Regions from separate parts of the Rhodopseudomonas sp. WA056 genome, predicted to be linked through region 2. Evidence: predicted binding sites of a transcription regulator. Region 2 holds the regulator's gene; each other region holds the start of a gene.
The links. Region 2 encodes PhoB, which activates phosphate uptake and scavenging genes when phosphate is short. Its sites were predicted from a motif close to TGTCATNNANCTGTCAT; they were not measured.

Region 1 (4,870 bases), on a different contig from region 2:
CCGCGAGCGCGGTGGAGTCGATCGGGGGCATTACCGCGACGATCGGCGAGATCAACAAGATCACCGTGGCGATTGCGACGGCGGTCGAGCAGCAGGGCGCTGCAACCCAGGAGATCGCGCGAAACATCCAGTCGGTGGCGGCCGGCTCCAGCGAGATCAGCGAACATATCGGCGGCGTCAGTTCAGCCGCTCAGGCGACCGGTGACGCGGCTTCAGACGTGCTGTCGCATGCCCGGGCGCTCGACAGCCAGTCGGGTGCGCTGCAATCGGCAGTCGACGACTTCCTGCGCAAGATCCGCGCCGCCTGATCGTGCGGCGGGCTTGAACCTTTTGGCCTCCAGCGCCGACAATTCTCTGCTGGGGGGGATGCGTGAAGGACGAGAGGCAGCGCATGCCCATGATGTTGCAAGGCACCGTCGCTTTCGAACCTGAATTCGTCGGCAATCTGGCGTGGCTGACGCGCGCGCTGATCGCCCGCGACATCGATCCGGACGGGGTCAGCATCGCCAAGGATCTGGCCGGCGCAGGCGCGATGCCGCGCGCAGCAAGCCTGCGCTACGTCTACACGGTCTCGACCGGCGATGGTGATTTCGTCGTGATCGAAACCTCTGATGCGCTGTTTCTCGAACAGTTTCTGGGCCGCCTCGAATCCGCCGACGACACCCCGCCGGCGCTGCCGCCGAAAGGCGTGTTCGCGCGGCTGACGCGCTGGATGTCGCCGCCGGCCTGAGGGCGACTGGCGCTGCTCCGAGTGCCGAAGCGGCGCCTCCCATCGCAAAAGTCATTCCGGGGCGCTCGCGTTAGCGAGCGAACCCGGAATCTGGAGATGTTGAAGTAACGCTTCGGATCATCACCGCGAGGTTCCGGGTTCACGCGCTGATGCGCGTGCCCCGGAACGACGCAGTGGTTATGTCGGCTGTGACGCTTACTTCGCCTTGAGGAAGTCGGCGACTTCGAGCAGGATAAACTCGTTGTCGTCGGCCTTGTTCGGTTCGCGGCTGGTCGAGAACGGCAGGTTGTTGTCGTTGCCGACGATGATGTGGCGGTCGTCGACCTTGTCGACGTTCTCGATCGTGAAGAACGGGAACGCCAGTACGCCGTCGGTCAGCGGCTTCTTCGCCTTCTTGTCCGGATCGCGGATCTTCATCAGGTCGATGAAGCCGATCTTCTTCACCGGCTTGCCGGCGTTCGCCTCGGTCAGCTCGATCTTGTAGACCCGCTTGAACTTGGCGAGATCGGCGAAGCAGTCGGTGCCCGGCTTGCCTTCGGGGCAGGCCTTGTCCTTGGTGCCTTCGCCGTTATCACGCTCGATGACGAGGCCGTGGCTGTCGTCGATCATGTTGAAGTCGCCGATCGCGTTGCCGTTCTGCTCGAACACGTAGCTCCAGGAGCGGCCGGTGAACTTCTTCTGCGCGACGTCGAATTCGAGGATCCGCGCGGCTTCCTTGCCGTCGACCTTCTCCCAGTCCTTCTTGTCGGCGTCCCACAGCGGGCCTTCGAGCAGGCCGTACAGGTACTTGCCGTCCTTGGAGGCGGCGAAGCCTTCATAGCCCTTGGAGCGCTTCAGGTTGACGGCGGCGTTGTAGCTGGCGCCGGGCGCGCCGGGCGACTGCACCGACCAATGATCCGGCGACTTCACCGGCTTGCCGTCCGCGGTGGTCTCGTACACGCCGAGCACCTTGCCGGCCATGTCGGCCTCGATCAAATGCGGGCCGAATTCCTCGCCGATCCAGATGCGGTCGCCGATGATCTGAAAGCCCTCGGGGTCGAAGTCGGCACCGGTCAGGTAGCGCTTGTCGGTGTTCTCGTGAACGATCCGGAACGGCACCTTCTTGTCGGGATCGTGCAGGAACACGGTGGCGACGCGGTCGACCTTGCCGCCGGCCCAGTCGATCTTGAGATGGCTGAGAAACAGCATGGTGTCGGCCGAATTGTAGCGCGAGCCGAAGCCGTTGTCGGTCAGCACCCAGAAGCTGCCGTCATCCATCTTCTTGATGCCGGAGTGGCCCTGCAGCGGTTGGCCCTTGAACGGCAGCGACACGCCGGTCGGTCGGCCGTTGGACTTGCCCTCGATGCTGCCGAGCGCTTCGATGCGCTTGCCGGTGGTGTACTTGCCCGACGTCTTCAGATCGTCCGGGGCGTCCTGCGGCGCGTCGATGAACGACGCCGCCGGCAGCATCGCGTGACCGGCGAGGGTCGCGGGGAATTCGCCTTCGGATTGCGCCAGCGCGGCGGACGTCGCCAGCGCAAAGACCGCGACCGAACCGAGCAGTAGTTTTCGCATGAAACAGCCTCCTGTGATGGAAAGCGGTCTTGTGGCCGCGCGAGGTCACAGTGGCCTGACGGATCGATGAAGCAGCGATGACTGTCGGGGATTTGCGAGCGGGTCGACGCCGCGGCTTTGACAGTCGAGGGGCGTGAGCCTATTTAGAAGCGTTCTAAATTGAAAAGCAGTGCGATGAAGGCGTTTTCCGAGCTGACCGAACGCGAAATCCTGGCGGTGGCGATTGCCAGCGAGGAGGAGGACAGCCGGATCTATCTCGCCTTCGCCGAGGATCTGGCCGAGCGTTATCCGGATTCGGCGCGGGTGTTCACCGAGATGGCCCAGCAGGAAAAGGGCCACCGCCACATGCTGCTGCGGATGTACGAGGAGCGGTTCGGTCCCAACCTGCCGCCGATCCGCCGCCAGGACGTCAAGGGCTTCATCCGCCGCCGCCCGATCTGGCTGACTCGCAACCTGCCGCTCGATCGCATCCGCAAAGAGGCCGAGACGATGGAGTTCGAGGCGCAGCGCTTCTACGAGCGCGCCGCCGAACGCGCCACCGACGTCCACATCCGCAAGCTGCTCACCGATCTCGCCGAGTTCGAAAAGCGCCACGAGCAGCGCGCGGTGCAGCTCACCGACAAGATTCTCACCCCCGATGCCCGCAGCGCCGAGGACCACGCGGCGCGGCGGATGTTCGTGCTGCAATATGTTCAGCCCGGTCTGGCCGGCCTGATGGACGGCTCGGTGTCGACGCTGGCGCCGCTGTTCGCCGCCGCCTTCGCCACCCACCAGAACTGGCCGACCTTCCTGGTCGGTCTTGCCGCCTCGATCGGCGCCGGGATCTCGATGGGGTTCGCCGAAGCGCTGTCCGACGACGGCTCGATGACCGGTCGCGGCTCGCCCTGGCTGCGCGGCAGCATCTGCGGATTGATGACCACGCTCGGCGGCCTCGGCCACACGCTGCCGTATCTCGTCCCCGATAGCTGGGCCAACGCGTTCTGGATCGCGACCGGCATCGCCGCGCTGGTGGTGTTCGTCGAATTGTGGGTGATCGCCTACGTCCGCGCCCGCTACATGGACACGCCGTTCCTGCACGCGGTGTTCCAGATCGTGCTGGGCGGCGTCATCGTGCTCGGCGTCGGCATCCTGATCGGCGGCGCGTAGTCGAGCTGCTACCTGCGGTCTTGGACCTAAGTCGTGGTCTGAACCCCGGCTTTCCTCGTAGCCGCACGAGGCGTTTGCTTAAGCAATTCCAAACAGCCGGCGATCAGTCTGAGGCTCTCCCAGGAGTTCCTCATGTCGTTCTCGTTCAAGTCCATCCGCAAAATTCAGGTCAAGATCGCATTGGTCGCCGGCCTCTGCCTGACCGGCGCCAGCCTGATCCTGATCGGCTACAGCGTGCTGTCGGCGCAAAGCACCCATCGCTACGTTGCCGCCGAAGTGATGAAGCTGGTCGATCAGCAGACCAAGGAAAGCCTGCTCAATCGTGCCAATTCCGAAGCCGCGGTGATCAAGGCCGAACTCGACCTCGGACTCGATTCCGCGCGGAACATGGCGCACGCGTTCGAAGTGCTGGCCGATCCCAACAACGCCGGCACCACCGACGGCAACCGCCGGCTTCAGCTCAACGCGGTGCTCAAGAACACGCTGGAGCAGAACCCGGGCTTCAACGGCACTTACTCGGCCTGGGAGCCGAACGCTCTCGACGGCAACGACGTCGCGTTCAAGGGCCGCCAGACCATGGGGTCGGACAACACCGGCCGCTTCCTTCCCTACTGGACCCGCAGCGCCAGCGGCTCGATCGCGCTGCAGCCGCTGGTCGAATACGACAGCCAGGAACGGCATCCGAACGGTCTGGTGAAGGGCGCCTGGTTCATCAATCCGAAGGCGACCGGCAAGGAGAACATCCTCGGGCCGCTGCCCTACATCGTGCAAGGCAAGGCGGTGTTCCTGGCCACCATGTCGGTGCCGATCAAGATCGACGGCAAGTTCGTCGGCGTTGCCGGCGCCGACTACAATCTCGACTTCGTGCAGAAGCTCGCCGCCCAGGCCAACCGCTCGCTGTTCGGCGGCAAGGGCAAGGTCGCGATCCTCAATGACACCGGCCTGATCGTCGCCAACAGCGCCAATCCGGAATCGATCGGCAAGGCGGCGTCGAACGCCGATCCGCGCTGGTCGGAGAGCCAGGCGATCGTCAAGGACGGCAAGGGAGTGGTGCTCGACGATCCGAAGTGGGAGAACGTCGAGATCTACTCGCCGATCTCCGTGGGGCGCACCGGGACGCCGTGGTCGGTGCTGATCTCGGTGCCGCGCAGCGTGGTGCTGGCCTCGGCCCATGAACTCGACACCGCGCTGAACGACCGCGCCAACTCGGCGATGTTCTGGCAGCTCGGCACTGGCATCCTGGTGGTGGTGCTCGCCATCACGGTGATCGCTTTCGCGGCCCGCAGCATCGCCCGGCCGATCGGCGACTGCGCCACTTTCGCCGACGGCATCGCCAAGGGCGAGCTCGACCAGAAGCTGGCGATCGAACAGGCCGACGAGGTCGGCGTGCTCGCATCCTCGCTGCGCACCATGCAGGGCGAGCTCAAGCGCAGTATCGCG
Region 2 (4,870 bases):
GTACTTGGCTGCGCCGGTGGCGGCGAGGGTGCCGAGGGTGCGGCCGTGGAACGCGCCTTCGAAAGTAATCACCCGGGTGCGCTCGGGCGCGCCGTTGGAGAAGTGATAGTGCCGCGCCATCTTCAGCGCGCACTCCACCGCCTCGGCGCCCGAATTGCAGAAGAACACCATGTCGGCAAAGCTCTGCTCGCACAGCCGCGCCGCCAGCCGTTCGCCGTCCGGGCTCTTGAACAGGTTGGACATGTGCCACAGCCTGGTCGCCTGCTGCTGCAAGGCTTCGACCAGATGCGGATGGCAATGACCGAGCGCGTTGACCGCGACGCCGCTGGTGAAATCCAGGTAGCGCTCACCGTCGGTCCCGTGCAGCCAGACACCTTCGCCGCGCTCGAACGCGACATCCGCTCTGGCGAAAACCGGGAGGAGATGGGACGTTGCAGCGCTCTGAGACATGGCCGATCCGATCGGAAAAAACGGGCCGCCGGCCGGACGCGTCACGCGCATGACACGAACGCAGTCTGGGACAACGTACCCCGGAAACGAAACGTGCCGCCTTTCCAGGCGGCACGTGGGATTATTCTAGAAGCGTCGAACTCACTGTCAACACGGAGCTTCGACGAAGTGCTGCCGGAAAGCATCAGCGCTGCTGTTTGTTGTGGCTTCGCGGACTCACTCACAGGAGAAGGTGTGGACGCACCGGGTCGGACTCTTGCGCCCGAGTCACGGCATATTGTAGCCTTTTGCCTGTCGGGTACGACATCTCGTGCGCGGTTTGTAATCCATTTCGTGTTCTCGAACGAGGCGTAACGCCGGGGCGGCAGGGGTCGTCCGGCGAGCGCTAAGGGATTCTGACAGCAGAGATTTTGACGACCTCACAGCCGCGGTTCCGCGCCCCAGTCTCGGCGCCCGCTGGCAGGAAGGGATAGAACTATGACGGCATTGACCTGGACCGACGAGCGCGTCGAGCAGTTGAAGAAATTGTGGGAGGGCGGGCTGTCGGCGAGTCAAATTGCCGCTGAGCTGGGTAACGTCACCCGCAATGCCGTGATCGGCAAGGTCCACCGCCTCGGCCTGTCGGGCCGGGCCAAGAGCCCGACCTCGGCGGCGCCGCGGCAGCGCAAGGCCCGCCCTGTGCAGCAGATGATGAGGGTCACGCGCCCGGTCGCGCGCGGCAACACCGCTTTGGCGCACGCCTTCGAGGTCGAGGCCGAGCCCGATCCGATCGCGTTCGACAACGTGGTACCAATGAACCAGCGGCTGTCGCTGCTGGAACTCAACGAAGCCACCTGCCACTGGCCGGTCGGCGATCCGTCGAGCCCCGAATTCTTCTTCTGCGGCGGCAAGTCACTGCCGGGTCTGCCGTACTGCGCGCATCACTCGCGCATCGCCTATCAGCCGGTCGGCGACCGCCGCCGCCAAGCGCCGAAGACCACCCGCTAGACTGACGCCGCCGGCCCAACGCCGCGGCGAACCGCGCTCGCGCAGCGCAGGGCCGCGACACCCTGCCAAACTGTGATCGCTCGCAAAAGCGGGCGCCCCAGTATGCCAGAGCGTCCGTTACTTCCCACCCAACTCACTGCAAGACTGGATCCTCCGCTTTCGCGGAGGGTGATGCTGCGATGTTGGGCTGAGGCCGCGGCTGAACGATCGCAAAAGCGGTCGGGTCGGCAAGGGCGCGTAGCGTCGTGCCCACGGGTCACAAGATCACGTTCGCGGTCAGCGCTGTTTGAAACGAGGGATTTGGTGGGCAAGCTTCGCCTTACCCACCCTCCGTCGCAAACCTGCTAACAACTACGATGGGCTGCCTTCCACCTTGGCGAAGCGGTCGTCGAGGGCGTAGCCGGCGCCGCGGACGGTGCGGATCGGATCCTGTTCGCGGCCGATATTCAGCAGCTTGCGCAGGCGCCCGATGTGGACGTCGACAGTGCGCTCGTCGATGTAGATGTCGCGGCCCCACACGCCGTCGAGCAGTTGCTCGCGGCTGAATACCCGGCCGGGATGTTCGAGGAAGAACTCGAGCAGCCGATATTCGGTCGGTCCGAGATCGATCGGCCGGCCGGAACGCGCCACCCGGCGCTTGTCGCGGTCGAGTTCGAGATCGCCGTAGGCCAGCACGGTGGCGAGCCGCTCCGGCGCCGCCCGGCGCAGCAAACCCTTCACCCGCGCCAACAGTTCCGGCACCGAGAACGGCTTGACGATGTAGTCGTCGGCACCGGTCGCGAGCCCGCGGACGCGTTCGCTTTCTTCGCCGCGCGCCGTCAGCATGATGATCGGCAGTTGCTTGGTTTCCGGGCGGGCCCGCAGCCGGCGACACAGCTCGATGCCGGACAGGCCCGGCAGCATCCAGTCCAGCACCACCAGATCGGGAATTCGCTCTTTCATCCGAGTGTCGGCGTCGTCGCCCCGCGCCACCGCCTCGACCTCGTAACCTTCGGATTCCAGATTGTATCGCAGCAGCGTCGTCAGCGCTTCCTCGTCTTCGACCACCAGAATGCGCGCAGCCATCGTCGTCCTCGTCTTAGTCCTCGTCCCGGTTCGTGCACCGCCGGCGGCCCGGGAGCCGGCGGCGGGATCGACGTCAGTTGCCCGGCGTCGCGTTCGCGAAGGTCGTCGTGTCGCCCTTGGGGCGCTTGTCCATGATCTGCTGCCCCTCGATCATGTAGAATACCGTCTCAGCAATGTTGGTGGCGTGATCGCCGATCCGCTCGATGTTCTTGGCGCAGAACATCAGATGGATGCAGAACGAGATGTTGCGCGGATCTTCCATCATGTAGGTGAGCAGCTCGCGGAACAGCGAGGTGCAGATCGCGTCGACTTCCTCGTCACCGTTCCACACCACCATCGCGGCCGGCAGATCGTGGGCCGTGTAGGCGTCGAGCACCGCCTTGACCTGCGACTGCACCAGATCGGTCATGTGCTCCAGTCCGCGGATCAGCTTCAGCGGATGAAAGTCGCTGTCGATGGCATTGACGCGCTTGGCGATGTTCTTCGACAGATCGCCGATCCGCTCCAGATCGGTCGCGACCCGCATCGCCCCGACGATCTCGCGCAGGTCGATCGCCATCGGCTGCCGCCGGGCGATCGTGAGCACCGCGCGCTCTTCGATGCTGCGCTGCATCTGGTCGATCTCGGCATCGGCCGCAACCACGCGCGAGGCCAGCGCGACGTCGCGCCTAATCAACGCGTCGACCGAGTCGACGATCTGGCGTTCGGCGAGGCCGCCCATTTCGGCGACCAACCGCGTCAACTCCTGCAAATCGCCGTCGAACGCCTTGGTGGTGTGCTCGAATCCCATGTCCGTTCTCCTCGCCCGCGGCGTCAGCCGAACCGGCCGGTGATGTAATCCTGGGTGCGCCGATCGTTCGGCGAGGTGAAGATCTTGTTGGTCGGCCCGAACTCGATCAGTTCCCCGAGATACATGAAGGCGGTCGATTCCGACACGCGGGCCGCCTGCTGCATGTTGTGAGTGACGATCGCGATCGTGTACTGCTCCTTGAGCTCGTCGATCAGTTCCTCGATCTTGGCGGTCGAGATCGGGTCGAGCGCCGAGCACGGCTCGTCGAACAGGATCACTTCGGGCCGCACCGCGATGGTCCGGGCGATGCACAGCCGCTGCTGCTGACCGCCCGACAGGCTGAGGCCGGAGGCGCTGAGCTTGTCCTTGACCTCGTTCCACAGCGCGGCGCCGCGCAGCGCCTTCTCGACCCGGCCGTCCATCTCCGACTTGGAGATCTTCTCGTACAGACGGACGCCGAACGCGATGTTGTCGTAGATCGTCATCGGGAACGGCGTCGGCTTCTGGAACACCATGCCGACCCGGGCGCGCAGCAGATTGAGATCGAGCTTGGGGTCGAGGATGTTGGTGTTGTCGAGCAGCACCTGGCCGTCGGCCCGCTGGCCCGGATACAGATCGTACATCCGGTTGAAGATCCGCAGCAACGTCGACTTGCCGCAACCCGACGGGCCGATGAAGGCGGTGACCCGGTTGGCGGCGAGCGCGAGATTGATGTGCTTCAGCGCGTGGTTCTGGCCGTAGTAGAAATTCAGATCCCGCACGGTCATCTTGGGCGGACCGTCCGGCTGGGCGCCGATCGGCGGCATCGCCGCTGAGGGAACATTGGTCGCGATCGAGATCTCGGTCATTTCGGGGTCCTCTCCGCGCCGATGATACGCGCGCCGATGTTGAGGGCGAGAACGGTCAGGGTGATCAGCAGCGCGCCGGTCCAGGCGAGCTGCTTCCAGTAGTCGTAGGGGCTCTGCACGAAGTTGTTGATGGTCACCGGCAGGTTGGCCATCGTGCGGCTGAGGTCCAGGCTGAAGAACTGGTTGCTGAGCGCGGTGAACAGCAGCGGCGCGGTTTCACCGGCGACGCGCGCGGTGGCGAGCAGAATGCCGGTGATCAGACCGGCGCGCGCGGCCCGATAGGCGATCCGGCGGATCACCAGCGAGCGCGGCAGCCCGAGCGCGGACGCCGCTTCGCGAAGCGAACTCGGAACCAGCAGCAGCATGTCCTCGGTGGTACGCACCACCACCGGAATCACGATCACCGCGAGCGCCAGCGCACCGGCGAGCGCGGAGAATCGCCCCATCGTCACCACCACCGCGCCGTAGATGAACAAGCCGATGATGATCGACGGCGCGCTGAGCAGGATGTCGTTGATGAAACGGATCACCGAGGTCAGCTTGTCGTACTTGCCGTATTCGGCCAGGTAGGTGCCGGCGAACAGGCCGAGCGGCGCACCGATGCCCACGCCGAGCACCGTCATGATCACGGAGCCGACGATGGCGTTGAGCAGGCCGCCGTCGGTCGACCCGGGAGGCGGCGTGCTCTTGGTGAACACGCCGAGATCGAGACCGGCGAGGCCATTCCAGA
Region 3 (4,870 bases), on a different contig from region 2:
GTGTTCTCGCCCGACACCTTCCGCGGCGCGCCGCACACCCACGTCGCCACGCTGACCGAGACCGGGAGCACGCCGCAAAGCGACGCTGCGCTGATCAAGCAGGTCGCCGACAAATTCCCGATGGTGACCAGCGTCCGGGTCCGCGAGGCGCTGGAGACGGTGGGCGGGGTGGTATCCAATCTGGCGCTGGCGGTCCGGGGCGCCAGCGCCGTGACCCTGATCTCGGCGATCCTGGTGCTCGGCGGGGCGCTGGCCGCCGGGCATCGCCATCGGGTCTACGACGCGGTGATCCTGAAGACGCTCGGAGCCACCCGGGCACGTCTGATCGGGGCCTTCGCGCTCGAATATGCGTTGATCGGGCTGGCCACCGCGGGCTTTGCGGTGATCGCCGGGTCGGCGGCTGCGTGGCTGATTGTCACACGATTGATGACGCTCAGCTTCGTCTGGCAGGCCGGATCGGCCGCCGGGGTGGTGGCGGCGGCGCTGGTCGTCACCGTCGGTCTGGGACTGATCGGGACGCTGCTGGCCCTCAACCAGAAACCAGCTTCCGTTTTGCGAAATTTGTGAGTATGCAGCGGCGCGGCATCGGGCTGCGCGGCGCGCTGGCGCACCGCTCCGGGCGGCCTGTAACAGGCTTGAAACGGCCACTTTCGACCAAGGTCGGACGCCGGTTTCTTTACCCTCCGGAGCGGAGCGACATTCAGCCGCGCATTAAAGCTTGCCCGGTCCGTGTTAGTTTCCCACATATCAGCATGGGTCGGACGGCCCGATGAACAGGCGTTAATTTTGGGTTCAACCTCGATTTTGGGTCGACCTCGAAGTCCGCGCAGTTTGCTCGATCGCCGTCCGGGATAAATTAGTACTGGCGCTCGCCACCCTTCGCGACCGGCCAGACAAAACTCGGGATCTCGACCATGTCGGACTTGGACCGCAACTACGCTTCTCCCTTCGGCCGGGCCGCCGGACGCGTCGAAACCGCGACCGTCGACGCCGGCCTGCGCGCCTACATGCTGCGCATCTACAACTACATGACGATCGGCCTGGCCATCACCGGTCTGGCCGCGCTCGGCGTCTATATGGGCGCGGTGACCACGGACGCCGGCGCAGCCGCCGCCCGTGTCGGCAACACCATGCTGACCTCGTTCGGCGTGGCGATGTTCGTCAGCCCGCTGAAGTGGGTGTTCATCCTCGCCCCGCTTGCGATGGTGTTCGTCATTTCTTTCGGCATCAACCGGCTCAAGCCGGCGACCGCACAGCTTCTGTTCTGGGCGTTCTCGGCGCTGATGGGCATCTCGCTGTCGTCGATCTTCCTGGTCTACACCCACACCTCGATCGTCCGGGTGTTCTTCATCACCGCGGCGGCGTTCGGTGCGCTGAGCCTCTACGGCTACACCACCAAGCGTGACATGACCGGGATGGGCTCGTTCCTGATCATGGGCCTGATCGGCGTCGTGATCGCCAGCCTGGTGAACCTGTTCGTCGCCTCGTCGATGCTGCAGTTCATCGTGTCGGTGGTCGGCGTGCTGGTGTTCGCCGGCCTGACCGCCTGGGACACCCAGCGGCTGAAGAACGACTACATCTACGGCGCGGGCTCGATGGGCGGAGAAGTTGCCGAGCGGGCCGCCATCACCGGCGCGCTGTCACTGTACCTGAACTTCATCAACCTGTTCACGCTGCTGTTGCAGTTGCTCGGACAGAAGGAATAACGGTCTCCGACGGAGACCCCGACGGATCGAAGCCCCGGCCCTGCGCCGGGGCTTTTGTTTTGGACGATAAGCATTGCGCGAGAGACGGTGGCCACGCGCCCGCACGGAGCGTATGACGGCGCCGCCTCACCCTGTCGCGACCGCCCGAGACAGCCGATGTCCAATGTCCTGATCCGCCCGGCGACGTCCGCCGACCTGCCCGCCGTCACTGCGATCTACGAGCAGGCCGTCCGGTTCGGCACCGCGACCTTCGAACTGACGCCGCCCGACCTCGCCGAGATGACCCGGCGGTTCGAAGCCCTGACCGGCGCCGGCTTTCCCTATCTGGTTGCGGCAGCCGATGGCGCGATCGCCGGCTACGCCTATGCGGGGCCGTACCGGCCGCGGCCGGCGTATCGCTTCACGGTGGAGAATTCGATCTACCTTGAGCCGGCGGCGCACCGCCGCGGCATCGGCAGCGCGCTGCTGGACGATCTGGTCGCGATCTGTGCCAGCCGCGGCTTCCGCCAGATGATCGCGGTGATCGGAGATTCCGCCAACGCGGCCTCGATCGCGCTACACCGCAGGGCCGGGTTCGTGCCGATCGGCACCCACACCGACGTCGGCTTCAAGTTCGGTCGCTGGCTGGATTCGGTACTGATGCAGCGGACGCTGGGGGACGGCGGCAGGACGGTGCCGGAAGCCTGATCCAAAGGAGTCATTCCGGGGCGCTCACGAAAGTGAGCGAACCCGGAATCCAGAGGTTGTCAGCAACGATCGAGATTCCGGGTTCGCCGCTACGCTCCGCCCCGGAATGACGGAGGGAGGTCACACCAGCGCCAGCTTGCGATCGATCACCAGCAGCACGCGATCGAGTTCGTGGCCGCGGCGCAGGATCTGGCCGGAGGCGCCGATCACGCAATAGGCCCCCTGCTTGCGTGCCAGCCGCGGATCCTTGACGATGCGGTAGATCGGAACTTCCGACGCGCGCCGAAAGATCGAGAACACCGCATGATCTTTCAGGAAGTCGATGGCGTAATCGCGCCACTCGCCCGCAGCCACCATCCGGCCGTAGAGATTGAGGATGCGATTGAGCTCCAGGCGGTTGAAGGTCACCCGTCCCTGCAGCGGAGCTGCGCCTGAGCGCTCCGCTGCGCGGCTCTCGCTGGGATCAGCCTCCCCGGAAATCAGATCCATCGGCGCCTCCTGTCACGACGCTGACATGATTGCGCCGGCCGCGCACGGCCGCAAGGGGATCGAAAGCAGCACGCTCGCAAACCAGCCGATCGCCGAACCGATCTCACGGCTTCGTTAGCCGAATTCTTATTGCCGCCCGATTTTCGCCAACCGCGCGCCAAGCCCGGTTGCGATAACACCATCACTGCGTTGGCCCGGTCCCCTCGGTTTCGGATTCCTCAGCCCCCAGCCCCCCGAAGCAGTTGGGATCGGGCCTGTACGCAGAACCTCAATCCCCCTCCTGGGCCGACGCAAGTTGGTCCTTTTTTGTTTGTGCCGCCGCCTCGATTGGGGTCCGCGTCGCACGGCCATCGTGGCGGGTTCTCGCCGCCCGGCGCTGGAACTTCGCCCGCCACCGAACTTGATCGAGTTGGGGAGGGGTCAGTTCAGGGAGGTGAACGCGGCGCCGAGCATCGCGCCCGGCTTCTCCCGCGTACCGTTCTGGATGTATACGGCAGCCGCGTCGACGCCGTCGCCGACGACGTTCTCGAGCGGCACCGCCCAATGCTCCGCCGCGCCGCTCCAGTCGCCGACCTTCAGCAGATTGCGCACCACGTTGTGGTAGGTGATTTGCCGGCCGCGGTTCTCGCCGCGCCCGATCTCGATCGGGACCGCTTTCGACACCGCACAAATCCAGACCTCACCGCTTTTGGCGGTCTCACCTCGAGGCGCGGCCGCAACCGAGACCTTGATCTCGTTGCCCTCGACCGCAAGCGACACCGGCACCGCCATCACGCCCGCCACCCTGTCGGTGGTCCTGATCGCCGCGTCGATGCCGGCGCGATTGCTGCCGACCAGATGCGCCGAACCGTTGACGACGACCTGCGGGGTGAACACGTCGCGATCGCCCCGCACTTGCGAGTAAGCACGTTGGCGGGCGCTGAAGCGAGGGTCTGCCAGGGTATCCTTCCAGCCGAGATAGTCCCAATAGTCGATCGGCAGGCTGAGGGCGATCACCGACGGATCGCGGGCGAGTTCGCCGATGATCTTGTCGGCGGGCGGACAGGACGAGCAGCCTTGCGAAGTAAACAGTTCGACCACGGCGCGCGGCTCGGCGGCAGCAAGGTTAGCCGTCGCGATCGTCACGCACAAGCCGAGTGCGCCGGACCACCGCGAAAATCCACCAACACCATCCATCGTCGTTTGCCGAACCGCCTTTGCCGAGTGCTTCGGGACGGCAGCACGCCGCCGTCCATCGAGGAGCCTTAAAACGAAAAGGCGGCCCTTTGCATAGGCCGCCTTCCGTTCACCTACCACTCACTTCGCAGTGAGGCTTCTGCGCCTATTGGCTGAGATCGCGCCGGCCGCGATCCTGGCTCAGGCCGCGAGCTTGCGCAGCACGTAGTGCAGAATACCGCCGTTGCGATAGTAATCGAGCTCGTCGAGCGTATCGATGCGGCACAGCAGCGGCACGCGCTTGCGCTTGCCTTCGGCCGAGGTGATCTCGGCTTCGAGCATCTGCCGCGGCTTGAGGTCGCCCTCGAGCCCCCTGATCGTGACCTTCTCGTTGCCCTTGAGGCCGAGCGAGGCCCAGGAGGTACCCTCTTCGAAGGTCAGCGGCAGCACGCCCATACCAACGAGGTTGGAGCGGTGGATGCGCTCGAAGCTCTGGCAGATCACGGCACGGACGCCGAGCAGCCGGGTGCCCTTCGCGGCCCAGTCGCGCGACGAACCGTTGCCGTATTCGGCGCCGGCGAACACCACCAGCGGCACCTTCTCTTCCTGGTACTTCATGGCGGCGTCGTAGATCGACATCTGTTCGCCGTCCGGCCAGTGCTTGGTCAGGCCGCCTTCCGGAATGTTGCCGTCGGCGCCCTTCAGCATGTGGTTTTTGATGCGGATGTTGGCGAAGGTGCCGCGCATCATCACTTCATGGTTGCCGCGGCGGGTACCGTACTGATTGAAGTCGGCCGGACGCACCTGATGCTCGGTCAGGTACTTGCCGGCAG

Region 1: the regulator PhoB is predicted to act here: its motif matches at 2,351-2,367, upstream of DU475_RS04870 (esterase-like activity of phytase family protein).
Region 3: the regulator PhoB is predicted to act here: its motif matches at 2,893-2,909, upstream of DU475_RS19775 (DUF2794 domain-containing protein).

The regions. Positions count from the first base shown of each region.
Region 1 is NZ_QPFS01000013.1:40,879-45,748, forward strand. Features, by position in the region: gene DU475_RS24040 (methyl-accepting chemotaxis protein) at 1-308, shown strand, start outside; gene DU475_RS04865 (hypothetical protein) at 392-730, shown strand; gene DU475_RS04870 (esterase-like activity of phytase family protein) at 926-2,284, opposite strand; gene mbfA (iron exporter MbfA) at 2,459-3,430, shown strand; gene DU475_RS04880 (methyl-accepting chemotaxis protein) at 3,563-4,870, shown strand, end outside.
Region 2 is NZ_QPFS01000173.1:1,928-6,797, forward strand. Features, by position in the region: gene DU475_RS22260 (aspartate aminotransferase family protein) at 1-450, opposite strand, end outside; gene DU475_RS22265 (GcrA family cell cycle regulator) at 928-1,437, shown strand; gene phoB (phosphate regulon transcriptional regulator PhoB) at 1,789-2,502, opposite strand; gene phoU (phosphate signaling complex protein PhoU) at 2,576-3,292, opposite strand; gene pstB (phosphate ABC transporter ATP-binding protein PstB) at 3,316-4,140, opposite strand; gene pstA (phosphate ABC transporter permease PstA) at 4,137-4,870, opposite strand, start outside.
Region 3 is NZ_QPFS01000125.1:3,155-8,024, reverse strand. Features, by position in the region: gene DU475_RS19790 (ABC transporter permease) at 1-567, shown strand, start outside; gene DU475_RS19785 (Bax inhibitor-1/YccA family protein) at 915-1,706, shown strand; gene DU475_RS19780 (GNAT family N-acetyltransferase) at 1,863-2,393, shown strand; gene DU475_RS19775 (DUF2794 domain-containing protein) at 2,514-2,882, opposite strand; gene DU475_RS19770 (DUF1223 domain-containing protein) at 3,303-4,058, opposite strand; gene acnA (aconitate hydratase AcnA) at 4,239-4,870, opposite strand, start outside.